One region of the Shewanella decolorationis genome, then DNA from elsewhere that is predicted to be linked to it. Evidence: predicted binding sites of a transcription regulator. Region 1 holds the regulator's gene; each other region holds the start of a gene.

Region 1 (7,385 bases):
TCACCTTGGATCAGCGTAATGCTGGCATCAAACTCTGAGGCCAACACCACGAGTTTTGTCGCGGCGCGGGCATGTAAACCAAGCTTATTGCAGATGGTGACTTGGCGCTCAAGCTTTGGCATGGCTTAACTCTCGGTGGCGGGCATTCACTTTGTGTTTACCGTTGCTAAAGCGTTTAGCCAGTTGCTCGGCCACATAAACCGATCTGTGTTGACCGCCAGTACAGCCGATGGCGATGGTCAGATAGCTGCGGTTATTACGCTCTAAGTGGGGCAACCAAGTCTCGAGTAAATTCTCGATTTGCCAGATGAACTTATTGACCAGTGGCTGGCGATTTAAAAATTCCGCCACGGGTTCATCTAGGCCGGTTAGTGGACGCAGTTCGAGTTCCCAATGGGGATTAGGTAAAAAGCGCACATCAAACATAAAGTCGGCTTCGGTTGGCATACCATGCTTAAAACCGAAGGACTCAAAGTTAATCACCAGTTCCTTATCGACACTGCCAAGCAGGATTTGCCGTACTTGGTCGCTGAGTTCATAGATATTCAGATTCGAGGTATCTATGTAGTGATCCATCTGCTGAGACAGGGGCTCGAGCAATTTGCCTTCAAGCTTAATGGCTTCTTGCAGAGAAACACGGCTCTTAGATAAGGGATGTAAGCGTCGAGTCTCGCTGTAGCGTTTGAGTAGCACTTTATCGCTGGAGTTTAAGAAGAAGCTAGTAAGTTCAGTGCCCGCAGGCAGGCTGGCAAGCTGTTTGACGAGTACCTTGTCTTGCTCCGGCAGGTTACGCACGTCGACGCTGATGGCGACGAGATCGTTACTGCCCTTGAGCTGTTCGAGTAAGCTGCCAATCAGCGGCAAAGGAAGATTGTCGACACAATAGTAGCCGAGATCTTCAAGCACTCTTAGTGCGACCGATTTGCCCGAGCCTGAGCGCCCTGACACTATGACCAGTTTCATCCAGTGATTACCTGATAGAGTTCCGTTTCATCATGCGTCTTGCGCAATTGCTTCAATATTTGTTTGTCACTGAGCTTTTCAGCCATGCAGGACAAAGTGCTTAAGTGCTGTTGACATTGGTCAGCAGGCACTAGCAGCGCAAATAAAATGTCGACAGGTTGTTTATCGATAGCATCAAAGGCTATCGGCTCCTCACATTTCACCAATATGGCTATGGGTTGTGTTATATCGGTTAATCGACCATGTGGAATGGCGATGCCGTTACCTATACCTGTGCTCCCCATCTTTTCGCGCGCCACAAGGCTTTCGAAGATCTCTTGAGATGAGAGGGTGGGGTACTGGGCAGCGGCTAAGTCGCTGATAAGTTCCAGTACCTTTTTCTTACTGCCCGGAGTGGCGCAGGTCGTGCATTCCGGCCGCAGTATGGTACGAAGTTCCATTGCTAGTGTTTTGTTAACTTCTCTTTGTGTTTAATAACCTGACGATCAAGCTTGTCGATCAGGACGTCTATGGCAGCATACATATCTGCATGCTCTGAAGTCGCGAAGACTTCACCACCGGTGAGGTTGATTCTCGCTTCGGCAATTTGTTGCATTTTCTCAACATTGAGCACAACGTGCACATTATTGATCTGTTCGAAATGACGTTCAAGTTTTGAAAACTTTTCCTCAACATAAGCCCGTAACGATTCAGTAATCTCGATATGGTGTCCACTCAGGTTTATTTGCATATAAACGTCCTCCGATTTCCACTTTAGGCTATAAACTTTTACGCTGATTGGAAGGGGGAATAAGCATCGCTTCTCTGTACTTCGCAATGGTTCTGCGCGCAACGTTAATTCCCTGTTCTGCCAGAAGTTGTGCCATCTTGCTGTCGCTTAATGGTTTTTTCTGGTTTTCCGCTGCAACCAGTTTCTTAATGAAGGCTCTGATTGCCGTGGATGAGCACTCACCGCCATCATCAGTCCCGACGTGGCTTGAGAAGAAATATTTTAGTTCAAAAAGTCCCTTTGGGGTATGCATGTATTTTTGTGTGGTCACCCGTGAAATGGTGGACTCATGCATCTCTACCGCTTCAGCGATATCGTTTAGGACCATAGGTTTCATGGCTTCTTCACCGTATTCGAAGAAACCCTGTTGGTATTGCACTATGCAGTTTGCCACCTTGAGCAGTGTTTCGTTACGGCTTTCAAGGCTTTTAATAAACCACTTGGCTTCTTGCAGATGCCCGCGGATAAATTGGCTATCGGCTTGGCTTTTGGTGCTGCGCGCCATGGCTGCATATTGCTGATTAACATTGATTTTTGGCATGCAATCTGGATTTAACTCGACCACCCAGCGACCGTTTTTCTTCGATACCGACACATCGGGGATGACATATTCTTCATCAACAGGGGTGATGAGCAAACCGGGACGAGGGTTTAAGGTTTGGATCAGCGCTATGCTGTCCCTTAACTCGTCTTCTTTGAGTTTGGTCTTACGCATCAACAACCTAAAATCGCGGGCAGCGATCAGATCTAAATGATCTTTGATCAGCATGCGGGCGTTTTCGAGGTGTGGAGTATCCGGTGAAAAGTGGGAGAGTTGGATAAGCAGACATTCGCTTAAATCCCTTGCGGCGACACCGACGGGATCGAAGTGTTGAATACGCTTGAGTACGGCTTCGACTTCATCCAGTTCTATTTCGGGATTGCCCATGGCTTCGAGGATATCTTCAGTACTTTGAGTGAGATAACCTTGATCGTCGATGGCATCAATAATCGCGGTAGCGATGGCTAAATCGGTTTCAGAGAAGGGCGTGAGGTTTTTCTGCCATTCTAAATGTTCGTAAAGGCCTTCACTGGTTTCCCCTTGGAAGGGCATGTCATCTTCACGGCTGGCGCCTGAACCTGAGTTTGGCGATGCGGTAAAGACTTCATCCCAAGTGGTGTCCATGGGCAGTTCTTCGGGCAAGGATTCTTTGGTCAGCGACTCGGCAATGTCCACGGTGGAATTGTCTTGTTCCTGTGGCTGAGCCGTCGTTTCGCTAAAGTCGGTATCGGCGATATCTTGATTACGTTCGCTAGGCGCGTCGAATTGCTCCTCTTCCAGCTCGAGAAGAGGATTAGAGTCTAAGGCTTGCTGGATCTCTTGCTGCAGTTCCAATGACGACAGTTGCAACAGACGAATGGCCTGTTGGAGTTGTGGCGTCATGGTTAACTGTTGACCCAGTTTGAGCTGGAGTGACGCTTTCATGTTACCGCTGATCCCTACGTTATTATTTTGAATTTAGGCCGCTTGTTATCATATTGATGGCGCTGATAAGCCAAAATTCAAGGCTAATTGGCTCTGTTTAAGTAACTATAGCCTGAATTGTTCACCTAAGTACACAGCCCTAACTTGCTGATTGTCTAAGATCTCTGCGGGAGTTCCTTCGGCTATCAGGTTTCCGTGACTGACAATGTAAGCATGTTCACAGACGTCTAAGGTCTCACGCACATTGTGGTCTGTGATCAGTACCCCAAGGCCTCGGCTCTTGAGTTGTTCGATGATTTTCTTGATATCGATAACCGAAATCGGGTCGACACCGGCGAAGGGTTCATCGAGCAGAATAAACTTAGGATTGGCCGCTAAGGCGCGGGCAATTTCGACGCGGCGACGTTCGCCGCCCGATAACGACATGCCTTGGCTATCGCGAATATGGGTGATATGGAACTCTTCGAGCAGATGTTCCAGCTCTTCTTCGCGTTGGTCGCGATTGAGCTCTTTACGGGTTTGCAGTACCGCCATGATATTGTCGTGCACGGTCAGCTTACGGAAGATACTGGCTTCCTGTGGTAGGTAACCAATGCCTTTGCGAGCGCGCAGATGCATGGGATCGGCAGTTAAATCATCGTTATCGATAAAGATATGGCCTTTATCGCTTTTGACTAAGCCCACGACCATGTAAAAGGTGGTGGTTTTACCCGCGCCGTTTGGGCCGAGTAAGCCGACGACTTGACCCGTTTTGACCGTCAGGCTGACATCTTTCACAACCTGACGACTCTTATAACTCTTGGCGAGATTCTGTGCTTTTAAGGTGATTTGGGTCATTTAGGATCCTGTTTTTTCACAGGTTTGTCTGCGGGCTGATTCTTGAGTTCTTCCTGATAGTTGTCAGGTTTAATAATGGTAATCACGCGATCATCACCGCTACCCGTGCTCTCCGCGATCAGTTTTTGCTGAATAATATCGTAACGGATGAGGTTACCCGTGACTTGGCTACCCGCTTGGTCAAGGGTCGCTGAACCCGTTAAGGTTAAGGTACGAGTCGCCATTTCATAGCGAATTTCTTTGGCACTTGCTGAAGCAGGGCGTCCATCATCCAGAATTTGGCTGTAGGTCGCAGGATTCCCCGTTGCGACTAAAATCTTGCTGTTTTCGCCTTCGGCAGAAAACGCACGTAGTTGATTTGCATTAATTTTTATCGAGCCCTGGGTTACTTCTACCGGACCGAAGAAAATGATCTGGTTATTTTTAATGTCCGCAGTTTGGCTGACGGCTTTGATTTTTACTTCTTGCTGTAAGTCACCGACCTTGGCGAAGGCGCTCATGCTAGTGATTAGCATTAGGCCGACAAGTAATATGTTATTTTGCTTCATAGGTTCCTACTACCTGACTGGTCAATTGCACTTCCTGCGCGTTAAGGTCGGCATAAAGGCCTTGCCCTTGAATATTAAAATCTTTCCCTGTGACGTAAATGATGCGGTCAGAGGTCATTATCATAGTGTTGAGATCGAGTTCTAAAAAACTGGTGGACAATGTCTGTATGGGTTCACCAGGGCTGATGGCATCGATAATAACATTCTTTTCTAATACAACCTTGCCGGTATCTTTGTTGAGTCGACCTTGGTCGGCTCGGATCTGCCATTTTGCTTTACCTTGGTCGGGATAGACAAGATAGACAGGCTGAGTAAAGTCGGTCTGGTTTTTCAGCTCATAGTGCTCCATGTGCTTTGCCGTGACGCGACTGTTAACTTGCCCTTGCTCATTAAACTCAATGCTACGCAGATCTTCGATAATGTAATCGGGTCTATCACTGACGTTCAAGCTGTCATCCGTATCGCCACCACGTTTTTGCTGCACTTGCCAATATAGCACCAGCGCAGTACCAAAAAAGGCGATAATGGCGAGGGTCACACGACTCATATGCTCATCCCATGGGCGGAAGTGAACTTATTTTGGCTCAGCAACAGCAGATCCGTGAGTTCCCTGAGTGCGCCATGTCCACCATTTAAGTGAGTCACAAAATGGGCGTGTTGACGGACATAGGGATGACCATCGGCAACACAGACGGCAAGGCCGACCACATTCATTACTGGTAGGTCGACAATATCATCACCGATATAGGCGACTTCTTCTGGGGTGACATTGTAGAGCGACAGTAGCTCTTCATAGGGGACGAATTTATTATCCACGCCCTGATAAATATGGGTCACACCCAGAGCCGTCATGCGGTTTTCAACAATTTTAGACTGACGGCCAGTGATGACCGCCAGATTAAACCCACTGGTCAATAATGAACGAACGCCATAGCCATCGCGGGTGTGGAAGGCTTTGAGCTCTTCCCCTGAGTTGCTCAAATAAATGCGGCCGTCGGAAAACACTCCGTCCACGTCGCAGATTAGCAGTTTAATTTTTTGCGCTCTTTGCCAAACATCGTCGCTGATGGGGCCGTAAAATCCTTGCTGTGGCATTAAATGACTCCCGCTTTAACCATATCGAGCATATTGAGCGCACCGACAGGATGATTGTCTTTATCTATCACTATCAGGCCGTTGATATTTTTGGAATCCATCACTTGCAGCGCCTGCGCCGCTAGGACGTTTTCAGTAATTGTGACACAGTTTCGCGTCATCACATCGGCAATTGGCGTGGTGCGCAGGTTGACTTGGGCGTCGATAACGCGGCGTAGGTCGCCGTCGGTAAAGATACCCACAAGTTTGTTCTGCTCATCGATAACAGCAGTCATGCCAAGGCCTTTCTTGGAGATCTCGTACAGGGCATCGGTGATGCAGATATCGTGTTTAACCAAAGGTAAATCATCGCCGCTGTGCATCACGTTGCTGACTTTTAGCAGTAGCTTACGGCCTAAGGCGCCGCCCGGATGGGACATAGCGAAATCGTCTCGAGTAAAGCCTTTAGCTTGCAGCAATGCAATGGCCATCGCATCTCCCATCACTAAGGTTGCCGTGGTGCTGGAAGTTGGCGCAAGTCCGAGCGGACAGGCTTCTTCTGGTACTTCAATGCATAAATGAATTTTGGCCAAACGTGCCATGGTGGACTCAGGTTTGCCCGTCATGGCGATCACTGGGATGGCTTTACGCTGGATAACCGGCATCAGCGCGAGGATTTCGCTCGACTCACCCGAGTTTGAAATGGCAAGAATAATATCATTATCCGAGAGCACACCTAGATCACCATGACTGGCTTCGCCAGGATGCACAAAAAATGCAGGTGTACCTGTGCTGGCGAGGGTGGCTGAGATTTTATTGCCAATGTGGCCGGATTTTCCCATCCCCATCACTATCACTTTGCCGGTGCAGTTGAGAATTAACTCGCAGGCTTGGGCGAATTCAACGGAATCGACATATTGATATAGATTGTCGAGGGCCGATTTTTCTATATCGATAACTTTACAGCCCCACTGGCGCAATTGTGATTGGTCTACCATGTCTATCTCTCTTCTTGCATTGTCTTTGTCGCCCCGTCTGGGATTGGAATAGCACAATTTGGTACGCGATAAAGATGATAAAATTAACGGCTTCTTACCGGAGTAGCGTCTTATTGTTTGCCCTTGCCAATCAGGTTTGAGGCAATAGGGCAGAATAACCTGTTTAGCGATTGAATGTCTTGAGCAAAATCATCGTCTTGGTTGTTTTAGCGCTGCCACTTTTATGGTTATGGTCGCCATGATAACCAGTTTGACATTCAATACGTCTTTTGAACTAAGTTATCTTGCCTAGTTCAATGTGATTTCGCTTAGCTTATTAGCCTTAGCTAAACAATCTTGCTGATTTATCAACAAGGATGAAAACATTAAGTAACACTTTATCTTCACAGAGCGAAAACTTAGGGCGCATTCTCGCTGGAAATGAGGCAAATTGAAAGTATCGCAGGACGATAGTGTCGATTCTGTTGTAGGTTAAAGCGCAATTACGTACAATTTGCGGCTCTTCGATTGGTCTGGGCAGGAAGCGTAGGCCACCTCTTTTCAAATATCGGAATCAAGCATGACTCAAGAACAAACGCCGTTGGTTGAGATCCGTCATTTGGGCTTCAGCCGTGGCCAGCGTGTCATATATGAAGATATTAGCCTGTCTATCCCCCGGGGCAAAGTGACCGCTATTATGGGCCCCAGTGGTATAGGTAAAACCACCTTGCTTAAGCTTATCGGTGGCCAAT
Region 2 (7,385 bases), 750 kb from region 1:
CGGTAGTTAACATATTGCCTTGGGTAAACATCTTTTGAGTAGCAACCACTTTGGTACCCGCACCGATATTTAAACCGTTTGGCAACTTAGTGTTTGAGGCACTAATGCCCCCCGCTTGGTTAACGGTTTGATAGAGTAAGTCTTCAAAGACGGCGCGACTCTTTTTGTAGCCGACAGTACTGGCGTTAGCGACGTTGTTTGAAATCACCGCAATATCGGTTTGCTGTGCGTCTAAGCCAGTTTTACTAATCCATAAGGCTGGATGCATAATTTATCTCCTAACTAATCCGCATTAACGAAGATGATGCGCGGTCGTTTTCTTCCGCGGTTTTCATCATTTTCACTTGCAATTCAAATTGTCGCTGTAAATCAATTAAGGACACCATCTCATCCACTGGATTGACGTTACTGCCCTCTACTGCGCCACTTTCAACAAACACGCTCGGATCGGCTGGCGCTGGATTTCCCGAGGTCAAACGGAATAACCCATCCTCCCCGCGCAGCATTTGGGCGTTACCAGGATTGACCAGCTTTAATCGTCCCACCTCTTCGATCACTTCCGCTGTCGCGCCCTGAGGGCGTACAGAGATAATGCCATCCTGCGAAATAGTGACTTTTTCAATAGGCAGCGGTAACACAATCGGCCCCGCATCCCCCATCACGGGATTACCACGGTCGTTATGTAACAAACCCGTCGAGTCAAAACTTAAGCTGCCGGAACGGGTATAAGCTTCACTGCCATCTTGCGCCTGAACAGCAAACCAACCATCTCCTTTAATAGCAACGTCAAGATCACGTCCAGTACTTTTGATTGGACCTGCACGAAAATTGGCAGAGGGAGTTTCAACCATGGCAAATACCCTCGATGGCAATCCTTCACCAAAGGCTTGCATCGATCTGGCTTGTGCCATATCCGACTTAAATCCATCGGTATTGGCGTTAGCTAAGTTGTTGGCGCGCAAAGCCAACTCATTCATGTTTTGCTTAGCTCCGCTCATGGATATGTAGAGGAATTTGTCCACAGACTGCTCCGTCAAATTTTCAACCTGACAATAGCAAAGCAAGCATCATGCCAATAAAAACATATGCTAATTAACTGATAAATTGAGAGAAGATAATGAAGAAATCGCTATGGCGCCTAAAGAGGCTAAGAGTTGCCGCAGGCGGCAACTCTTAGAAAGGGAACAATCAACTTAACGAATCTGCAAAACAGTTTGCTGCAGTGTGTTGTTTACTTCTAGGGTACGAGAGTTAGCTTGGAAGTTACGTTGTGCCGAAATCAAATCGACTAGCTCAGTCGTTAAGTCAATGTTAGATTGCTCTAACGCTGAAGAACTTAAGCTTCCAAATGTGCCGCTATTAGGTTCACCAGCTAGTGCAGGACCTGACGATAAACTCGCCTTCCATGAGGTATTACCTACCTGAGTTAAACCTTGCTCGTTAGCAAAACGAACTAAGGCAACGCGGGCTAATGGCACAGTTGAACCATTCGAGTAACTGGCGGTGATCAAACCATCTTCGCCAATTTCAACATTCGTTAAACGTCCAACGGTAGTTCCGTCTTGTGACAATTCAGTAGCGGCAAAGGGGGCAGAATATTGTGTTGGCGCATTGAACTTGATATTAACGGCTTGCGTACCATCCGCGCCAGGACCTAACACCCCTGCGCCACCCACACCAAGCACTTCAGTCGTCACGGCGGCAGGATCACTACCGGTATACACACCGACCGAATTAAACTTCAGAACAGATCCCTTCCAGCCACCAGCAGTTTGCGCAGTCCCTGTTGCATCGGGAGTGCCGTCACCATTGGTATCAGTCTGATAGGTTCCCGCTGGGCCAGAAATATCAACTTGTTTACCATCAATTGCATAATAAGCGACCCAATTGTTTTCGCCATTGTAAGAACCATTGTTTGGCTTCACAAAGTAGGTGGTCATAATATGTGGCTCACCCAGCGAATCATAAATTGTCATTGAAGTAACGCTGTTATAGGTTTTCGAGTCTAGAGGGTCGAATGCTGCCGGATCGAGTGAACCATCTTTGGCATTAAGATTCATCTGTAAGGTAACGTTTTCAGTCTGAACAGGACTACCCGCAGTGTCTGGAATTTGTACTGGTTTAGCTGTAGTTAAACTTACTGATGTCGAGTTACCATCTTTGTCCACTGGGAAGGTTTGCAAATAATTTCCAGCAGAGTCAACCATGTAGTTATTTTTGTCGACTTTAAATGCACCCGCACGGGTAAACTGGTGATCTAAGGTGCCGATTTCTGAAGCGGTCACAAAAAAGCCACCACCCTTAATCGCCAAGTCCAAAGAGTTATTAGTTAGCTGCAAACTACCTTGATGGAATTGCTGCGCGACTTGGCTTGTTGCGACACCGCCACCCACAGCCGTTTTTGAGTTTGAGAAAATTGAATTAGCGTAAACATCCGCAAATTCAGCACGCGACTCTTTAAAACCAATGGTATTCGCATTGGCAATGTTGTTCGCCGTAGTGTTTAAATCCTTCTGCGCAGCCGAAATGCCACTCAATGCAATGTTAAACGACATAATTCACCTCTACTTTTGCTCAATTCTATAGTGGACAAGTTGCGTCCATTTACCATCTTGAAAACCATTAAACTTCCGTGATCGCAAGCACATCCGACAACTTAAAGGCCATTCCACCTTTAAGGTTTAAAATGGCACCTGTCGCTGCAGTACCTAAAGAAACACTGGTAACATGCCCATAGGTTGATACAGCTAACGCTTGCGATTTATCATTCACCAAACCCGATGCTTTAATGGAGTAATTGCCTGCAGCAACAGGTTCCCCTTTATCGTTCAAACCATCCCACTTGACATCAGTGTTACCGCCCTTACTACCATCGACAGTAAATGTTCTGACCACTTGCCCTTTCTCATCTTCGATTCGAATGTTGATGACGGGAATTTTTTCCGAAGTACTGATTACGCCATTCAAACCAGGACTTTCTGCAGAGATATACCCAGTATCCGTCGGTAATAACACCTTACGTCCGACTAATCCGGATGCTTGTAATGCTTGGCTCGATGTCATCACACTGTTTAAATTAACAATTTGATCATTGAGCTTAGAAATACCATCAACGGTAGAAAACGATGCCATTTGCGCAATCATCTGATCGTTATCGACGGGCTTAAACGGATCCTGCATCGATAACTGCTGACTGAGTAATGAGAAAAAATCTTCTTGAGTCAGCTGTTGGCTCTTAGCGTCAGGCACTGCAGACTTGCTAGGTAAACGCAATCCATCCAAAAATGGGTTGCCTGTAGAGCTAGTCGAAGTTGTAGAGGAATTAGTCGCTACTGTATTCGATTGAGTTTTTGTTTGAGCTACTTGCGACGAAGTTTGGCTCAATTGGTTAATGAGGCTCACAACTTACCTCCTAAATAACACATATTATTTACCCATCCCAAGTGTCTGTTGCAGCATAGATTTTGCAGCTTCAGCCACTTGAACATTCATCTGATATGAGCGAGAGGCAGAAATCATATCCGCCATTTCTTCCATGACGTTTACATTTGGTTTGTAAATAAAGCCATCGGCATCCGCCATCGGGTGATCAGGCGAATACTCTTTTAATAGGGGTTTATCACTCTCGACAATTCCCTTCACAGTGACACCTTGGGCAGCTTGCTGCTGGCTCTGTGCTTTCGCCATCTCCGCCTCGAAAATCGGGTGGCGTGAACGGTAGGTTTTATCGATACTACTAGAAACGGAATCGGCGTTAGCAATATTACTCGCCGTGGTATTTAGCCGCACAGATTGGGCCGACATGCCCGACCCCGCAACATCGAAGATATTAAATAAACTCATAATTAATCCCCTCTCAGCGCTTTTTTCATGCCACTAAATTTACTGTCTAAAAAACCTAGAGACATTTGATATTCAAGGGCATTCTGCATAAATGCTGACTGTTCTTGTTGGACATCGACGGTGTTACCATCCCCTGTATCAGGCTGGTTTGGCACTCGAAATTTGACGTACTGCCCCGACAATTGAGACAAACCAAAATGCTGCTCATTGCCCACCATCTCTAGGCTATTACGCTGCTGTTGCTGGGATTTCGCCACATTTAATGCCGCAGAAAAATCGACGTCACGAGCTTTATAATGTGGCGTATCGGCGTTTGCGATATTGCTTGAAATAACTTCGGCACGCTCGGCGCGTATCCCCAACGTAAATTGGTGAACCCCTAGGGCCTTATCAAAACTAATCGCCATAAAATTGCCTCCATCGTGTCTCTCACGGAAGTAAAGCAATTCATGTGCCAATAAACTGATATCAGGGAAGAAAGTATTGGAGGGATATTGCTGGCAAAAAAATTACCGACACTTATCGGCAATTTTCATTAATTATCAATAGATTAAGTTTTCTTTTGATAATAAATACCAGGATTGCAACGCACCATATCGAACTCGTCGGTCAAACCAGCTATCGATTCAGAAGCGCCTAAAAAGAGGATACCTTTAGGATTTAACGCGGCAGCAAATTGCCGCAAAATTTTTGCTTTTGCCTCAGGGGCAAAATAGATCAGCACATTTCGGCAGAAAATAATGTCGAACTTGCCCAGCAAAGTGTAACTCTCAAGCAGATTATGAGCTCGAAAATTCACCAAGCGCTTAACGTTGTCCTTTACCCGCATGTTGCCGGAGGGCAATGCATCAAAAAACTGGCGCTTACGTTCCTCCGATAAGCCACGAGCCAAAGCTAAGCTATCGTATTCAGCATTCTTACAACGCTCCAACATCGAAGGCGATAAATCCGTCGCTTGAATCGAAGCTCCACCAGGCAATGCACCCGGTTTTTTCTGTTGATATTCTAAGATAGTCATTGCCAAAGAATAAGGCTCTTGACCTGATGAACAGGCTGCTGACCATATCTTTAATGGCCTGCCTAATTTACTGTATTCAGGCAGTAACACATTATTTAGCAATTCAAATGGATAGCGATCTCTGAACCACAGCGTTTCATTCGTTGTCATCGCATCGATAACTTCAGCCCTGAGCGCACGCTCCGTGGGTTTCATCGAATGTTTAACCACATCAGATAATGATGGTAGGTTATATTTCCCCATTAATGGCGCAAGACGGCTTCGTACTAGGTATTGTTTATTTTCACCCAATACAATTCCGCTATGTTGTTCTAGGAACAACCTAAATTGATTATATTCAGCTTCAGCGAGTGATTTATCAGGCACATTCACGTCCTAGATCCTATAGCAAGCACCACAATAAGTGCACAACAATCATGTAATAAGGGCTAGATTATAGCGTAAAGCTCCACTAGGCACTAACCCACACTCTCACTACAAACTTAAATGCTTGTTTACTGCCGCAGCTAATTCATCAGGATTGAATTTCGCGATAAAGTCATTAGCGCCCACTTTTTGTACCATGGCTTGGTTAAAGACACCACTTAACGAAGTATGTAGCACAACCTTGATATGCTTGAGTTTTGGATCATCTCGGATCTCAGCAGTTAAGGTGTAACCATCCATTTCTGGCATTTCAATATCTGAGATAATCAGCGGGATTTCTTCAGCAACATTATTCATTTCGCCAGCAATCGCTTTGAGTTTATCAAGCGCTTCACGGCCATCTTTTGCCGTATCTATCTGTAGATTTAACGACTCTAAGGCACGAATAATTTGCTTACGAGCAACCGCTGAATCATCAATCACCATAATATGGTAATGCTGGCTTCTGTCGATAGTAAGCTGATCATTCACTTCTTCACTGATCGCTGTTTTGACTGGAGAAATCTCATCTAGGATCTTTTCCACGTCCAAGATTTCAACCAGCTCGCCTTCGATTTCAGTAACCGCCGTTAAATAAGAGTAACGCCCCGCACCTTGTGGCGGTGGCATAATGGCTTCCCAGTTCATATTGATGATGCGCTCAACCGAACTGACTAAAAAGCCCTGCACACTTCGGTTGTATTCCGAAATGATAATAAAGCAATTTTCCGTACTTGCTAAAGGACGTCCACCAGTAGCCGCACTCAGATCGATGACCGAAATAGTGGTGCCACGTATATGGGCAACCCCTTTGACATAGGGATTAAGTTTAGGCAAGGTCGTTAATGGCGGACATTGCAAAACTTCTTTGACTTTGAATACGTTTATCCCAAACCGTTGACGACCATTCAACTTAAATAGCAACAGTTCTAGCCGGTTTTGACCTACGAGTTGGGTTCGTTTGTTGACTGAATCAAGAATACTCGACATAACTCTGCCTTGTTGTTCTGTTTATGTACGGCCCTAAAACTCGTTTGAGTATAGGCATATTAATTGCTTACGTCTTGTTATAGATAAACATAGTTGAAACTGAGTCAAACTTCTGACATTCAACAACCAAGTTAACGGCAATGAACAGTTTCACGCTTGATAAAAGTATAGGTGCATTCTGGCGTTACAAGCTAGTCTCTTCATTATGAAAGTAAATTTAGTCTATTTTTTGAGTGTTTTCGCATTTTTTATCTCCACGGCATCAAACGCTGCTCCCGTGGCACCTAGCATATCGGCGATATCCGAATTAGCTAAAGCCCTTATTAATGAAAAGATTTCAGTACCAGCAAACGCTAAGGTTGAGATCCTGCCACAAACAATAGATAACCGTTTGCTCCCATCCCAATGCTCGTCTCCCATTCATGTAGAGCTGGCTTCAGAACGTGAAATCAGTCGTAACAACACGATAAAAGTCAGTTGTGACACTCCCGATCTTTCCTATCCATGGCAAATCTTTATGTCGGTCCGTGTTGATATACTCTTTCCTGTTGTCGTGGCGAGTGAAACTCTCGCGCCAGGCGAGTTAATCAATCCTACACAGCTAGAAATTCGCTACGTCGACCAAAATAGTTTACGTGGTATGCAATTTAACGACATTAATCAACTTTCGGGTGTGCGTGTAAAGCGGCGCGTTGCCAAAAATTATCCTATTTTTGCCAACAACCTTTGCTTTGTTTGTAAAAATGATGCGGTATCGATTTATGTTCGTTCCAACAATTTTGTTCTTAAAACCCTAGGCGAAGCACTGCAAGATGGTAATATTGGCGACCAAATTAGAGTCAAAAATAGCAGCTCAAACAAGGAACTAGATGCTATAGTTACAGCCATTGGCGAAGTAGAAGTTAGAATGTAAAATAAGCTAAAGCTTTTCGATGAGCTGCCGATACCCCAGTTAAGAAATCCCGTATACACGACGCTGGAGCCTAAAATGGCAATTGATATTAGCAAATTTAACGCCGGAGCGGCCGCGCAAGTCCGTTCAAACAATACCAAAAAGAGCAGCGAAAGCGACCAGTCGACTCAAGTTGCAGCTAAGCCGACTCAACAAAAAGGTGACTCTGTTGTCATT
Region 3 (7,385 bases), 2.1 Mb from region 1:
CACGGTCAGCGTGGGTGTTGCGTGTTTACTCCCCTCAGATAAACATAATGCCTTAGAATTAGTCCACCAAGCAGATACCGCCCTTTACTTGGCGAAGTCCGCAGGTCGTAACTGCATACGCTTAGTACATGAACCCGAAATATAGCCATTAAAAAGCCCCGCTAAGTTGCCTTAGCGGGGCCTTATTCACTGTGTGGTAGTCACTTTACTCGACTACACAACCACCATTAGCCGCGGCTAGCGCGCTTACGGTCGTTTTCAGTTAAGTGTTTCTTACGAACACGGATGCTCTTAGGTGTTACTTCAACTAATTCGTCATCATCGATAAACTCAAGGGCTTGCTCAAGAGTTAAGGTGATTGGCGTAGTCAGTACTTGAGCTTCGTCTGTACCTGAAGCACGCATGTTAGTCAGCTGCTTACCTTTCAGACAGTTAACTGTCAGGTCGTTAGAACGTGAGTGGATACCCACAACTTGACCTTCGTAAACTTCGGCAGCGTGGCCGATAAACAGACGACCGCGGTCCTGCAAACCGAACAGTGCGAATGTCAGCGCCTTACCGGTTGCGTTAGAGATCAATACGCCGTTAGCGCGTTGACCGATATCGCCACCTTTGTGCGGACCGTAGTGATCGAATGAGTGGTAAATCAAACCAGTACCTGAAGTTGCAGTTAAGAACTCAGTTTGGAAACCGATTAAACCACGGCTTGGGATGATAAAGTCAACGCGCACGCGGCCTTTACCGTCAAGCTGCATGTCTTTCATCTCAGCCTTACGGATACCCAGTTTCTCGATGACTGTACCTTGATGTTCTTCTTCAACGTCAACGGTCAGGGTCTCGTATGGCTCACACAGTTCGCCATCGATGGTTTTTAAGATAACTTCTGGGCGAGAAACCGCTAATTCGTAACCTTCACGACGCATGTTTTCGATCAGGATAGATAAGTGTAATTCACCACGGCCAGATACCGCGAAACGGTCTGGGCTATCGGTTTCTTCAACACGCAGTGCCACGTTGTGGACTAATTCTTGTTGCAGACGCTCAAGAATGTTACGTGAAGTTACGTACTTACCTTCTTTACCTGCGAAAGGTGAAGTGTTGACTTGGAAAGTCATGGTCAGTGTTGGTTCGTCAACTGACAATGGCGGCAGCGCTTCAACATTACCTGCGGCACATACTGTGTCAGAGATTTTCAGCTCGCCTAAACCAGTAATCGCCACGATGTCGCCAGCGTTTGCTACGTCAACTTCGGTACGCTCTAAGCCCATGTAACCTAATACTTGGCCCATTTTACCGTTGCGCACTTTACCGTCAGCACCGATCACACTTACCTGCTGGTTAGTCTTGATGCTACCACGCTTGATGCGACCAACACCGATAACACCCACGTATGAGTTGTAATCGAGTTGAGAAATTTGCATCTGGAATGGACCTTCAGCGTCAGCTGCAGGTGGAGAAACTTTTTCAACGATAGTCTGGAACAGCGGCGTCATATCTGCGCTTACTTCGTCCGGATCTAAAGTCGCAAAACCGTTTAATGCAGAGGCATAAACGATTGGGAAATCTAATTGCTCGTCAGTCGCACCTAAGTTGTCGAACAGGTCAAATACTTGGTCGATAACCCAATCAGGGCGAGCACCAGGACGGTCAATCTTGTTGATAACAACGATTGGCTTTAAGCCTTGGGCGAACGCTTTCTTGGTTACGAAGCGAGTCTGTGGCATTGGACCGTCAACAGCGTCAACCAGCAGTAATACTGAGTCCACCATAGACAGAACACGCTCAACCTCACCACCGAAGTCGGCGTGGCCTGGGGTGTCTACGATGTTAATGCGGTAGTCGTTCCACTTGATGGCAGTATTCTTTGCCAGAATCGTGATCCCACGTTCCTTTTCAAGATCGTTGGAGTCCATCACCCGCTCAGTAGCTTCTCCCCGGGTTGCAAGGGTTCCTGATTGCGACAGCAGCTTGTCAACCAGGGTCGTTTTGCCATGGTCAACGTGCGCAATAATGGCGATGTTACGTAAATTCTCTAGCACGGATAAACCTCTTACCATCAAACAAAAATAGGGATATTTCAATATTCGTTATAGCAATCTACGTTGAGTCGCCATAAAAAAGCGTGACATTCTACTCCAGAGCGGCCCTGCCGCACAGGATTATTTTTGAACACTTATAAAACAATTTATTGATCACTGTACTCAAAAGGCACTCTTCTGCCTGAGTCAAATAGCCTAAATGCACCGTTAATATGCAGACAATTCGCCAGTTTATCTTGTCATCGACTAAGCTAAGCAGCTGAATTCACTGTTTTTCACTCTGCGCTTCCTTTGCCGCACAGCACAAAGCAGCCATAAGTATAGTCAATCCACGCCATCAAGCCGTAACGTGCCAGATTAAGCCATAAAAATATGCATGACTGGCATCAGTTAACGGTTTCTGCGGATGACTTTGGCGTCAGTTTCAACAAACTCTATTCCCCATTGCGAACAACGATTTTAATGGATTGATAATTAAGCGTTATTCAATATATCCATCCATAACCGCCCCGCGAAAAATAGCTTAGATTGCCACGGTTTTGTGACATTATTGCGAGCGATTGAAATAGTGAACTTAAGCGATTCTCAAGCATAACTAATGTGCTAGATTCATTGTGCTTTGTTTGATTCAAGCAAAGTCAAAAAGCCTAGTTCATGAGCTTAATCAGCCGACGAGAATCAGGAGAAATAAGCGTGGCAAGATTGCCACCAAATCCCTTGCACTAAAATGGTGTTGTGACGGTGCGCACCAAAATGGATGAATGCACCAAAATGCCACACACAAACGCACCAAGATAGTGCAACGCTGAGCAAATTGCTGTGCACTAAAATATATAGCCTTTGATTATCAACACCTTAAATTGTTGGCATAGATATCGCTATATAGCTTGTAAGTTTGGCTCAAGCGCGACTTGAGTTAAAAGATTATAGAAGGGACATCCCTTTACCCTACCGGAGACTTGAGAATGTCAGTTGAATCAGTTTTAAAGCAACTTGAAGAATTAGAAGTTAAGTTTGTTGATTTACGTTTTACCGACACCAAAGGTAAAGAGCAGCACGTATCTATCCCTGCTCATCAGGTAGACGCTGATTTCTTCGAAGACGGCAAAATGTTTGACGGTTCGTCAATCGCTGGCTGGAAAGGCATTAACGAATCAGACATGGTGCTGATGCCAGACCCAACCACGTTTGTACTAGACCCATTCACCGAAGAAACGACTGCACTGATCCGCTGTGACATTCTCGAGCCAGGCACTATGACTGGTTATGATCGCGACCCACGTTCTATCGCGAAAAAAGCGGAAGAATACTTACGCTCTACCGGTATCGCTGACACTGTATTAGTTGGACCAGAACCAGAATTCTTCCTGTTCGACGACGTACGTTTCGGTACTGATATGTCTGGTTGTTTCGTGAAAATCGACGCTAAAGAAGCGGCATGGAACTCAGGCACTAGCTACGAAGGTGGTAACACTGGTCACCGTCCATTCGTGAAAGGCGGTTACTTCCCAGTTGCGCCTGTTGACTCATCACAAGACTTACGTAGCGCTATGTGTTTAGTGCTCGAAGAAATGGGTCAAGTGGTTGAAGCTCACCACCATGAAGTGGCGACTGCGGGTCAAAACGAAATCGCAACTCGCTTCAACACTCTGACTAAGAAAGCGGACGAAATCCAAATTCTGAAGTACGTAGTACACAACATGGCTCACGCCTACGGTAAGACTGCGACTTTCATGCCTAAGCCAATCGTTGGCGACAACGGTAGCGGTATGCACGTTCACCAATCTTTAGCTAAAGACGGTGTGAACCTGTTCGCTGGCGACAAATACGCTGGTTTAAGTGAAACTGCACTGTACTACATCGGTGGTATCATCAAGCACGCTCGCGCGCTTAACGCTTTCACTAACCCAAGCACTAACTCTTACAAGCGTTTAGTACCACACTTTGAAGCACCAGTGATGTTAGCTTACTCAGCACGTAACCGCAGCGCTTCAATCCGTATTCCAGTGGTACCAAGTCCAAAAGCGCGTCGTATCGAAACTCGCTTCCCAGATCCACATGCAAACCCATACTTAGGTTTCGCAGCACTGCTGATGGCGGGTATCGACGGTATCCAAAACAAGATCCATCCAGGCGAAGCGATGGATAAAGACTTGTACGATCTGCCAGCGGAAGAAGCGGCTGAAATCCCACAAGTGGCGACTTCATTAGAAAACGCACTTGAGAACCTGCAAGCTGACCACGAGTTCTTAACTCGCGGCGGTGTATTCAGCGAAGATTTCATCCAATCTTACATTGCACTGAAATCTGCAGAAGCTGAGCGTGTAAGCCGTACAACTCACCCATTAGAGTTCGAGATGTACTACAGCCTGTAATGGCTAACGGCATCGATTAGTTGCACTACACCTAAAAGCCCCGACAGTCTTCTGTCGGGGCTTTTTTGTCTCTAATCACCTGCGGATTTAATACCTATCTGACATAGCTTTACCCACCATCAACCCGCATAACCCCGCCCTCTCGTTGTTATTTGTCCATTTGTTGTCGACTGGTGATTTGGGACGCGTAAAAAAGTAAAGGCTTTGTAAATTCAATTAAGAACGATTCTCGATTACAACTATAATAATGCGTCTTTTTTGGAGCCAAACACAGAATACTCTCCATTCATATTCAGTTAGCGCATTGAATTCAAACCATTAAAAACGCTTTCTGGGTCGCGAGAAAATGGCACCACAGTGCTGTCCTTTTGGCTTCTCATGTACCTGTTGTTTTTGATGGAGAATGCTATGCCTAAGTCTATGGGGCCGATAAGCCTAGTCGCCGCCGCAGTTATCTGCCAACTGGGGCTTATTAATGTGGCGACAGCCGCTGAAAACGAGATGGAGCGTATGGTGGTCTCCGCCACCCGCTCACCGACCCAAATCAGCGATCTCTCCAGCACTGTGTGGATCATTGATGAAGCCAGCATTCGCGAGCAAACCGATAGCGGCAAAGGGATTAAGGAAATGCTCGCCGCCTTGGTGCCGTCGATGGATGTGTCCAGCCAAGGGCGCACCAACTTTGGCCAAAATATTCGCGGCCGCGCCATGGTGGTATTAATCGATGGCGTGTCGATGAACACCTCCCGCAGCATCAGCCGTCAGCTCGACAGTATCGATCCATTTAATATTGCCCGCATCGAAGTGCTGGCTGGCGCGTCGGCTATCTATGGTGGTGGCGCACTGGGCGGTGCCATTAATATTGTCACTAAAAAAGCGGCTGACAGCAGCGATACCTTCGAGGCCGAAGCAGGATTTAAGTCCGGCTTTAATAGCAGTGATGATTTAGATTATCGCACCGCGCTGGCGGTTACCGGGGGCAGTGATTCAGTAAAGGGACGATTCAGCGCCGCTTGGCAGGAAAACGGCCAGTGGTTTGATGGCAGTGGTAATCCTGTGATGCAGGATATCTCCCAAACCGGAATGCAGTACACCCAAGGTTATGATTTAATGGCGAATATGGATTGGCAGCTTGCCAATGACGCAAATCTGAGCGCCATGGCGCAATACTATCGCAATGGTTCAGACGAAGAACATGGCCTGTATATGGGTGAGAACTTCTCCGGTGTCACGGGCGATGCCTCAGTGCTGGAAACCCGTAAGGGATTAGACGCTGATCGCAGCCCAGCCACCGAGCGCACTTTACTGAATCTGTCCTACTCCCAGGATGAGTTTCTGGGTCAAACCCTGTATTTACAAGGCTTTTATCGCAAGGAGAATCTGGATTTCCACCCATTCCCCTATGTCAATGAAACCAGTGGTGTCTACAACTTCTCAGCATCGGCCCAAAACACCAGCATCTATGGTTTAAAGGCGGTCGTAGAATCCAAACCCGTCGATAGCCTCACACTCACTTGGGGACTGGATTGGGACAAAGAAAGTTTTGATTCGAACCAAATGAGCTTCAACCTCGATGCCGCCAACCAACACGGCGGCTTAGTGATGCGCGAGCTGTTCACTACCGGGCGTTATGTCGACTTTTCGGTCGAATCCATTGCGGCATTTATCCAAAGCAGTTGGGAGATGAATAGCTTTTTGGTGCTAAACGCTGGCTACCGTTATCAACAGATGGAAAACAGTGTTGATGATTTTATCGGTTATAACCAACAGGTAGCGATTGCCTCTGGCAAGGCCAAGGGAGCCGACGCCATTAAAAGCGGCAGCACCGACTATAACATAGGCTTAGTCAACCTTGGCTTGGTGGCCAAGTTGAGCCAAGACCAACAACTCTGGCTTGCCTATTCCCAAGGCTTTGAACTGCCAGACCTGTCGAAATACTATGGCCGCGGCACCTACAAGGCCGATGCCGACGGTTACTTAAAGCTGCAAAATAGCATCAATATCAATGATACCCGCCTTGACGGGATCAAGACCGACTCCATGGAGCTGGGATGGCGTTATCTTGCAGACCGTTGGCAGGCGCAAGCCAGCGTCTACTATGCGGTGTCTGACAAGGTCATTGAGGTCAACAGCAAAGATCTGACCATCAATGTCAAAGACCAAGATAAGCGCAGCTATGGCTTAGAGGCACAGCTGAACTTTGATATCACCTCGGACTGGCAAGTCGGCACCAACCTGCATTTGGTGCGCAGTGAAGTGAAGGATGAGAATAATTGGATCGATGAAACCGTCACTTATGCCTCGCCCTCTAAGGCCACCGCCTTTATTGGCTGGCGCGGCGACACACAGAAGATACGTTTACAGGCTGAGCACAGTTTTAGCGCCGAGTACGACTATCGCTTCAAAACCAATGATGGCCTAGCGAGTGAGCTTGATAGCTACACGACACTGGATTTACTGGGCTCTATCGATTTACCCGTCGGTACCCTGAGCTACGGCATCGAAAACCTGCTCGATAAAGACTACAGCACCCTATGGGGCCAACGAGCTGTGTACTTCTACAGCCCGACCTACGGTCCTGAGTCTATGTTCGACTACCATGGCCGTGGCCGCACCTTTGCCCTCAATTATCAACTGAGTTGGTGATAACAGGCTAAAAAGAATCACTTGTGTCAGCCTTCCATTAGGTAGGGTTGACCAAGTGTTACAAACCAAAAAAAACGGTCCTACAGTGGACCGTTTTTTATTCAGATAAATCAATCAGGCTTCAGATGTAAATACCACGATAGCCAGCTAATAACGATTGAACAACACCAATAAAACAATGAGTTAAATCAATTTCGAACTTTATCGGTGTTTAGTTTCAATAACCCTAACTAGTTTTTGAAAAATTGTTCGTTGGTACCATATGGGCCTAGGTTTAAATCGCGTTTACGGATCGCATCTACGCGGTCAAAGGCTTCTTCGGCTA

Evidence for each region. Region 1 encodes sigma-54, which starts transcription at its own class of promoters, with help from an activator protein. Its sites were predicted from a motif close to GTTGGCACGNNNNTNGNNT; they were not measured.
Region 2: the regulator sigma-54 is predicted to act here: its motif matches at 4,284-4,302, upstream of flgB (flagellar basal body rod protein FlgB).
Region 3: the regulator sigma-54 is predicted to act here: its motif matches at 2,902-2,920, upstream of glnA (glutamate--ammonia ligase).

Annotation. Positions count from the first base shown of each region.
Region 1 is NZ_CP037898.1:550,330-557,714, forward strand. It holds gene EYR25_RS02385 (HPr family phosphocarrier protein) at 1-122, opposite strand, end outside; gene rapZ (RNase adapter RapZ) at 109-963, opposite strand; gene ptsN (PTS IIA-like nitrogen regulatory protein PtsN) at 960-1,403, opposite strand; gene hpf (ribosome hibernation promoting factor) at 1,406-1,693, opposite strand; gene EYR25_RS02405 (RNA polymerase factor sigma-54) at 1,722-3,197, opposite strand; gene lptB (LPS export ABC transporter ATP-binding protein) at 3,303-4,034, opposite strand; gene lptA (lipopolysaccharide transport periplasmic protein LptA) at 4,031-4,582, opposite strand; gene lptC (LPS export ABC transporter periplasmic protein LptC) at 4,569-5,129, opposite strand; gene kdsC (3-deoxy-manno-octulosonate-8-phosphatase KdsC) at 5,126-5,677, opposite strand; gene EYR25_RS02430 (KpsF/GutQ family sugar-phosphate isomerase) at 5,677-6,654, opposite strand; gene mlaF (phospholipid ABC transporter ATP-binding protein MlaF) at 7,214-7,385, shown strand, end outside.
Region 2 is NZ_CP037898.1:1,301,746-1,309,130, reverse strand. It holds gene flgG (flagellar basal-body rod protein FlgG) at 1-268, opposite strand, end outside; gene flgF (flagellar basal-body rod protein FlgF) at 279-1,022, opposite strand; gene flgE (flagellar hook protein FlgE) at 1,194-2,555, opposite strand; gene flgD (flagellar hook assembly protein FlgD) at 2,623-3,402, opposite strand; gene flgC (flagellar basal body rod protein FlgC) at 3,427-3,843, opposite strand; gene flgB (flagellar basal body rod protein FlgB) at 3,846-4,250, opposite strand; gene EYR25_RS05845 (CheR family methyltransferase) at 4,394-5,233, opposite strand; gene EYR25_RS05840 (chemotaxis protein CheV) at 5,336-6,256, opposite strand; gene flgA (flagellar basal body P-ring formation chaperone FlgA) at 6,462-7,169, shown strand; gene flgM (flagellar biosynthesis anti-sigma factor FlgM) at 7,245-7,385, shown strand, end outside.
Region 3 is NZ_CP037898.1:2,604,963-2,612,347, reverse strand. It holds gene EYR25_RS11860 (diguanylate cyclase domain-containing protein) at 1-145, shown strand, start outside; gene typA (translational GTPase TypA) at 228-2,039, opposite strand; gene glnA (glutamate--ammonia ligase) at 3,005-4,414, shown strand; gene EYR25_RS11845 (TonB-dependent receptor) at 4,823-7,060, shown strand; gene EYR25_RS11840 (cupin domain-containing protein) at 7,291-7,385, opposite strand, start outside.